Regions from separate parts of the Cupriavidus sp. PB-02 genome, predicted to be linked through region 3. Evidence: predicted binding sites of a transcription regulator. Region 3 holds the regulator's gene; each other region holds the start of a gene.
What was found. The regulator sigma-54, encoded in region 3, starts transcription at its own class of promoters, with help from an activator protein. The targets are predictions, from matches to a motif close to TGGCANGNAANCTGCTTT.
Positions count from the first base shown of each region.

Region 1 (2,265 bases), on a different replicon from region 3:
GTGTCGCGGAAATCCGATGCAGCGTCAGGTCGGCGCCATTGAATTCGCCCTCGGCGTCGAGCCGGATGCCCACCAGCTTCTTCAGCGTGCCGTATACCAGGGTGCCGCCGGCCAGCGCAATCGCGATGCCGAGCGTGGTGCCGAGCGCCTGCGCGCCCAGCGACACGCCGCCCAGCCCGCCCAGCGCCTTCGCGCCGAAAATGCCCGCGGCGATGCCGCCCCAGGCGCCGCACAGGCCGTGCAGCGGCCACACGCCGAGCACGTCATCGATATGCCATTTGTTCTGCGCCAGCGTAAACAGGTAGACAAAGAGCGCGCCGGCCACACCGCCGGTGATCAGCGCCCCCAGCGGGTGCATCAGGTCCGAGCCCGCGCACACGGCCACCAGCCCCGCCAAGGGGCCGTTGTAGGCAAAGCCGGGATCGTTGCGCCCGGCCGCCCAGGCCGCCAGCGTGCCGCCGGCCATCGCCATCAGTGAATTGATTGCCACCAGGCCGCTGATCTTGTCGACCGTCTGCGCGCTCATCACGTTGAAGCCGAACCAGCCCACCGCCAGCACCCAGGCGCCCAGCGCCAGGAAGGGGATGTTCGACGGCGGATGGGCGCTGATGCGGCCATCCTTCTGGTAGCGCCCGCGCCGTGCGCCCAGCAGCAGCACCGCGGGCAGTGCGATCCAGCCGCCCACCGCATGCACTACCACGGAGCCGGCAAAGTCGTGGAACGGCGCGCCGGTCACACGCGTGATCCAGTCCTGGATGCCGTAGCGCTGGTTCCAGGCTATGCCCTCGAAGAACGGATAGACAAAGCCCACCAGCACAAAGGTGGCGACCAATTGCGGATTGAAGCGCGAACGCTCGGCAATACCGCCCGAGATAATCGCCGGAATGGCCGCGGCAAATGTCGCCAGGAAAAAGAACTTGACCAGTTCGTAACCGCTTTTCTGGGCCAGGGTTTCTGCGCCGGCCATGAATTGCACACCATAGGCGATGGTGTAGCCAATAAAGAAATAGGCGATTGTCGAAACCGCAAAATCCACCAGAATCTTCACCAGCGCATTGACCTGGTTCTTCTTGCGCACCGTGCCCAGTTCGAGAAAGGCAAAGCCGGCGTGCATGGCCAGCACCATGATGGCGCCAAGCAGTATAAACATGGCGTCGGTGCCAGTCTTCCAGTTGTCCATAGTCACCTCATGCTCAAAATGGGAGCGTGGGTATGCAAAAAGCATTCCAGCTTTCGCTGCATCCTGGTGCTCATTGCACCTTCCTGAGCAAAACCGCACCGGAATGCCGCGTGGCAAGCTTGCGGAGACGGGGTGAAAATCGGAAACGGCTGGTCGGCGGGGCCTGGAATGCGCCAGAATGGAGCCTTGGTGCGAGGTCTGGCTGATCCGTTGTGGTGCAGCGCCCCAAGAGTGGGCATGTGTTCCATCGCGGGTAGGGACGGTCGTGGCAGTCGCAGCCGAGATTCCCAGGCAAACGCTACAGCCCGGGAAATCGCGCCGCTGGCAAGCGGAAAAAGAGTGGGAAATTGCCCGCTAACCGGCCTCAATCAAGGATTTGCGGGTTTTTTCGTTGCATTGGTGCCACTGGGGATTGCTCAACGCGCGAAGGGCAGATTAGACTGCGCCGATCGATGGCTTGCCGCCAGGCCAGCTCATCGGTGACGACGACCAACAAGGGAAATCAGCCATGAATAAAGGTGAACTGGTATCGGCCATTGCCGCGGAAGCAGAACTGAGCAATGCCGCTGCCGAGCGTGCGCTTAACGCAGCGCTGGACAGTATCAAGAAGGCAGTGGCCAAGGGTGACTCGGTGACGCTGGTGGGCTTCGGCAGCTTCAGCGCCGGCAAGCGCGCCGCCCGTACCGGCCGCAACCCGCGTACCGGCGAAACCATCAAGATCCCGGCCGCCAAGACGGTCAAGTTCTCTGCCGGACAGGGTTTCAAGGACGCCGTGAACAAGAAAAAGTAAGCGGTCTGCGTCCACAGCTAGAAGAGCGGCCTGGCAGGCCGCTTTTTCTTTTGGGGCCGCCTGGGCACACCAGTGCCGCTGCGCTCGGGTTAAACTGCCGGCGCGCCCGGGTCGTCGTCAGTGCCGCCCCGGCCATCCAGCCCCCGCAATCCCCGACTCCGCATCATGAACGACCAGTCCCACCAGCTTTCCATGACCGTGCTGATGACGCCGGACATGGCCAATTTCTCCGGCAACGTCCACGGCGGCACCATCCTCAAGTACCTGGACATGGTCGCCTACGCCTGCGCCAGCC
Region 1 is NZ_CM177695.1:1,416,106-1,418,370, forward strand. Features, by position in the region: gene AC10V3_RS27245 (ammonium transporter) at 1-1,180, opposite strand, end outside; gene AC10V3_RS27250 (HU family DNA-binding protein) at 1,689-1,970, shown strand; gene AC10V3_RS27255 (acyl-CoA thioesterase) at 2,136-2,265, shown strand, end outside.
Region 1: AC10V3_RS27245 (ammonium transporter) is a predicted target of sigma-54. The motif match lies at 1,212-1,229, and genes of this name have one in related genera.

Region 2 (2,265 bases), on a different replicon from region 3:
ATCAGCGACATGTCGAGGTCGGCGATCACCATGCCCTCGCCCTCGCGCAACGGTGGTGCCAGGTGCTGGCCCTCCGGCGAGATGATTGCGGTGTTGCAGCCGCCACGCAGCGCCTTCTGCAGAACGGGATCGGTGGTTACGGAGGCAATCTGATCTTCGGTCAGCCAGCCGGTGGCGTTGACGACGAAGCAGCCGGATTCCAGCGCGTGGTGCCGGATAGTGACTTCGATCTGCTCGGCAAAGATCGGCCCGACCAGCGAGCCCGGGAACTGGCTGCAGTGGATTTCCTCGTGCTGGGTCATCAGCGCGTAGCGGGCCAGCGGGTTGTAGTGCTCCCAGCACGCCAGCGCGCCGACGCGGCCGATCGCGGTGTCCGCGACCTTCAGGCCGGCCGCATCGCCCTGCCCCCAGATCATGCGTTCGTGGAAAGTGGGCGTGATCTTGCGGCGCTTGACCGCGAGGTTGCCCTCGGTGTCGAAGATAAGCTGCGTGTTGTACAGGCTGCCGTGGTCGCGCTCGTTCACGCCGAGCACCACGACCATGCCGTGCCGGCGTGCGCGCCCGGCGACGGCATCGGTGACCGGGCCGGGCACCACCACGGCCTGCTCGTACAGCCGCATGTGGTCGCTGCCGGAGTGCACCGGCGGCCGTACGAAGGAGAAGTATGGGTAGTACGGCACGAAGGTCTCCGGGAAGACGATCAGTTGCACGCCTTTCCCGGCGGCCTCGTCGATCGCCTCGCAGACCTTGGCCAGCGTGCCTTCGCCGTTCTCGAGGTCGGGCGCGATCTGGACCGCGGCCGCGCGCACAATGCGATTCTGTGACATGGTGGTACCTGCCCTTTTGCTCAGACGGTCCAGGTGTCGATAATCAGCGCGTTCTCCTTGCGATGCAGCAGCTTGAGGTCGAGCACATCGAGCGGATTGATCGGGCGGATGCCTTCGATCAGCGAGGCTTCGCCGTGGCCGTACAGGGCCTGCAGGGCGAAACGGCAGGCGTAGACCTTGCCGCCCTCTTCCATGAACTTGGTGAGCTGCTTGTTGAAGTTCATGTGGCCGGGAAACGCCTCATCGCCAAGCGTCGGAAAGCCGCGCTGAACGCCAAGGTTGACGCCGGGGCCGTACAGCAGGATCGAGGTCTCGAATCCTTTGCGCAGCAGGCGCGTAGCCTGCAGCATGTTGACGAAGCCGATCGAGCCTTCGAAGGCGACGGTGTGGAAGGTCACCAGCGCCTTCTCGCCGGCTTCGGCCTTTACGTCCTCGAATACCTTCTCTTCATAGTCCACCAGGAAATCGCCCTTCTTGTGGGCCGGTTTGCTGACAGCAGGCATGCTTCTCTCCGTTGCGTTGATGGGGCAGTGCGGTCGATCGATCCCATGCCGATCGACCGTTCGGCGTCAGGCCGACGTGCCGATATCAGCAACCGATATGCCACTCAATGCGTGGAGTCATGCGATCAATCGCCAATCAAGTCGACGGCGATAGAATGATCGTCCCAATGATCGCAACGGCTTTCCCCTTGCGTGCCACCTGAGGCGCCCAGCGGTCGCCATGCCGGCCTCGTCACAATGCACTTTGTTGGGCAGGAAGCAGGCGGGCGAGTGCGCGCGCATGGTGCATGAGCACTGATATCGCACCATCATTGAGAACTTCGGATGCAATCGCTTGCGCGGCTTGGTTAGCGATCATTCGGGTGCTACCCTCAGGCACTGAATTCCATCGCATCGCGCAGCGGGAGACCACGGTGTCCAACCTGACCAGTCATTGGGTAAAACGTATCGCCGGCAGTGCCAAGCCTGCCTATCTGCTGATTCCGGACCTGATCGAGGAGGCACTGGCCGACGGCCAGCTACGCGTGCGCGACCGGCTGCCACCGCTGCGCGACCTGGCTGAAGCGCTGCAACTGAATTACACCACCGTGGCGCGCGGCTACAGTGAGGCGAGGAAGCGGGGATTGATCGACACCAAGGCAGGAAGCGGGACTTACGTGCGCGGACGTGCGCCCGCGATGCAGCTGCGCGGCGGCACGGGTGCCGAGATGACCATGAACATGCCGCCGGAGCCGCCCGCGATGACGGCGCGGCTTCGTGCCGCCATGGCGCAGCTGCTGGAGGCTGCCGATCCCTACACGCTGCTGCGCTACCAGGACTTCGGCGGAACCCCGGCCGATCGCTCCGTTGCCGCGAAATGGCTGCGCCGCTGGGTGCCGGCATGCAGCGCGGACACCGTGCTCGTCACGCCCGGCATCCACAGCGCGCTGGTCGCA
Region 2 is NZ_CM177695.1:117,939-120,203, reverse strand. Features, by position in the region: gene AC10V3_RS21235 (Nit6803 family nitrilase) at 1-827, opposite strand, end outside; gene AC10V3_RS21230 (MSMEG_0572/Sll0783 family nitrogen starvation response protein) at 848-1,330, opposite strand; gene AC10V3_RS21225 (aminotransferase-like domain-containing protein) at 1,744-2,265, shown strand, end outside.
Region 2: AC10V3_RS21230 (MSMEG_0572/Sll0783 family nitrogen starvation response protein) is a predicted target of sigma-54. The motif match lies at 1,567-1,584, and genes of this name have one in related genera.

Region 3 (2,265 bases):
AAACGGCAAGCCGCTGGGCAAGGCCGAGATCGACCGCCGCCTCGATTCGCTGCTCGACGACCTGCAGATCGCGCACCTGCGCAACAACCCGGCGCTGTCGCTGTCGGGTGGCGAGCGCCGCCGCGTGGAGATCGCGCGCGCACTGGCCTCGTCGCCGCGCTTCATCCTGCTGGACGAGCCCTTCGCCGGCGTGGATCCGATCGCGGTGGGCGAGATCCAGCGCATCGTCAGCTTCCTGAAGGCGCGCAATATCGGCGTGCTGATTACCGATCACAACGTGCGCGAAACGCTCGGCATCTGCGACCACGCCTACATCATCAGCGAAGGCACGGTGCTGGCCGCGGGCGAGCCCGAAGAGATCATCGCCAACGAATCGGTGCGGCGCGTCTACCTGGGCGAGAACTTCCGCATGTGATGTACCGGCCTGCTGAAAGTGGTCAGAAGCGTTGTCTCGAGCGCTACCACACACGGCAGGTTTTGTTCAGGCAGCGCGTGGGATACCCCACAGCGTGCGGCGATCAGAGCGCATCAGCGATAGCAATTTCCGTTCCAACAACGGAAAGATGCGCATAAAATAGGTCGCATGAAACCGTCGCTACAGCTCCGCCTCTCCCAGCACCTGGCACTCACCCCGCAACTGCAGCAGTCGATCCGGCTGCTGCAGCTTTCAACGCTGGAACTGCAGCAGGAAGTCGAACAGGCGCTGACGGAAAACCCCCTGCTCGAGCGTGAGAACGACTGGATCGAAAGCCCGCTGCGCGTGGCCGCCGACGGCTCGGTCAACCTGCAGAGCGCGCCCGCACCCGCGCCGGCCGAGCCGCAAGGAAACGGTGACGCGCGCACCGACGCCGCGGGCGACAATGACAGCTACGGCGACAGCAGCAGCGGCGACGACTATGGCAGCGACTGGAGCCTTGACGACTTCGCCCGCCGGCCGCAAGGCGACGATGACGAAAAGACGCCGATGCAGCTGCGCGACGCCGAGCCGACGCTGCGCGAATACCTGATGGAGCAGCTCGCGCCGCTGAAGATCTCGACGCGCGACAAGGGCCTGGCGATCTTCCTGATCGAATCGCTGGACGACGACGGCTACCTGAGCGCGTCGCTCGAGGAAATCTGCACCGAGCTGCCGGAAGAACTCGAATTCGAGATCGAGGAAGTCCACGCGATCCTGACGCTGCTGCAGAGCTTCGATCCGCCCGGCGTGGGCGCGCGCAATGCCGCCGAGTGCCTCGCGCTGCAATTGCGGCGCCTGAAGCACCCGCAGCGCGACCTGGCGCTGGTCATCGTCACCAACCACCTGGAACTGCTGGCAGTGCGCGACTACACGCGGCTGAAGAAGGCGCTGCAGGTGGACGAAGCGGCGCTGAAGGCGGCGCATGAACTGATCCGCTCGCTCGCGCCCTATCCCGGCCATGCCTACAGCCGCCCGGAAGCCGATTTCGTGGTGCCCGATGTATTCGTGCGCAAGAGCGGCGGCGGCTGGACCGCGCAACTCAACCCGGATGTGATGCCGCGGCTGCGCATCAACGATATGTACGCGCAGATCCTGCGCGGCGCCAAGGGCGAGTCGGGCACGGCCGGCCTGCAGCAGAAGCTGCAGGAAGCGCGGTGGCTGATCAAGAACATCCAGCAACGGTTCGACACCATCCTGCGTGTCTCACAGGCCATTGTCGAGCGTCAAAAGAACTTTTTCACCCACGGCGAAATCGCCATGCGCCCCTTGGTTTTGAGGGAGATTGCCGATACACTGGGTTTACACGAGTCAACCATCTCCCGGGTGACGACCAATAAATACATGGCAACGCCGATGGGTACTTTCGAACTGAAGTACTTCTTCGGCAGCCACGTGTCCACCGAAACCGGTGGCGCGGCTTCATCAACGGCCATCCGCGCCTTGATCAAGCAACTGATAGGAGCCGAAGACCCGAGGAATCCCCTTTCCGACAGTCGCATTGCCGAACTGCTGGGCGAACAAGGCTTCGTTGTCGCACGCCGCACCGTTGCCAAGTATCGCGAAGCCCTGAAAATCCCCGCAGTCAATCTCCGCAAGTCTTTGTAGCCGAGCCCACCGCCTGCCTGGTGAGGCTCTTTCAGAAGGAGAAGCGCTATGAACTTCAAGATCAGTGGACACCACCTTGACATCACGCCGGCATTGCGTGAGTACGTGGAAACGAAGCTGGAGCGAATCGTCAGGCATTTCGATCAAGTCATTGGCGTTAGCGTGCTGCTCTCTGTCGATAATCACAAAGAAAAGGACCGGCG
Region 3 is NZ_CM177694.1:356,276-358,540, reverse strand. Features, by position in the region: gene lptB (LPS export ABC transporter ATP-binding protein) at 1-415, shown strand, start outside; gene AC10V3_RS01780 (RNA polymerase factor sigma-54) at 584-2,062, shown strand; gene hpf (ribosome hibernation-promoting factor, HPF/YfiA family) at 2,111-2,265, shown strand, end outside.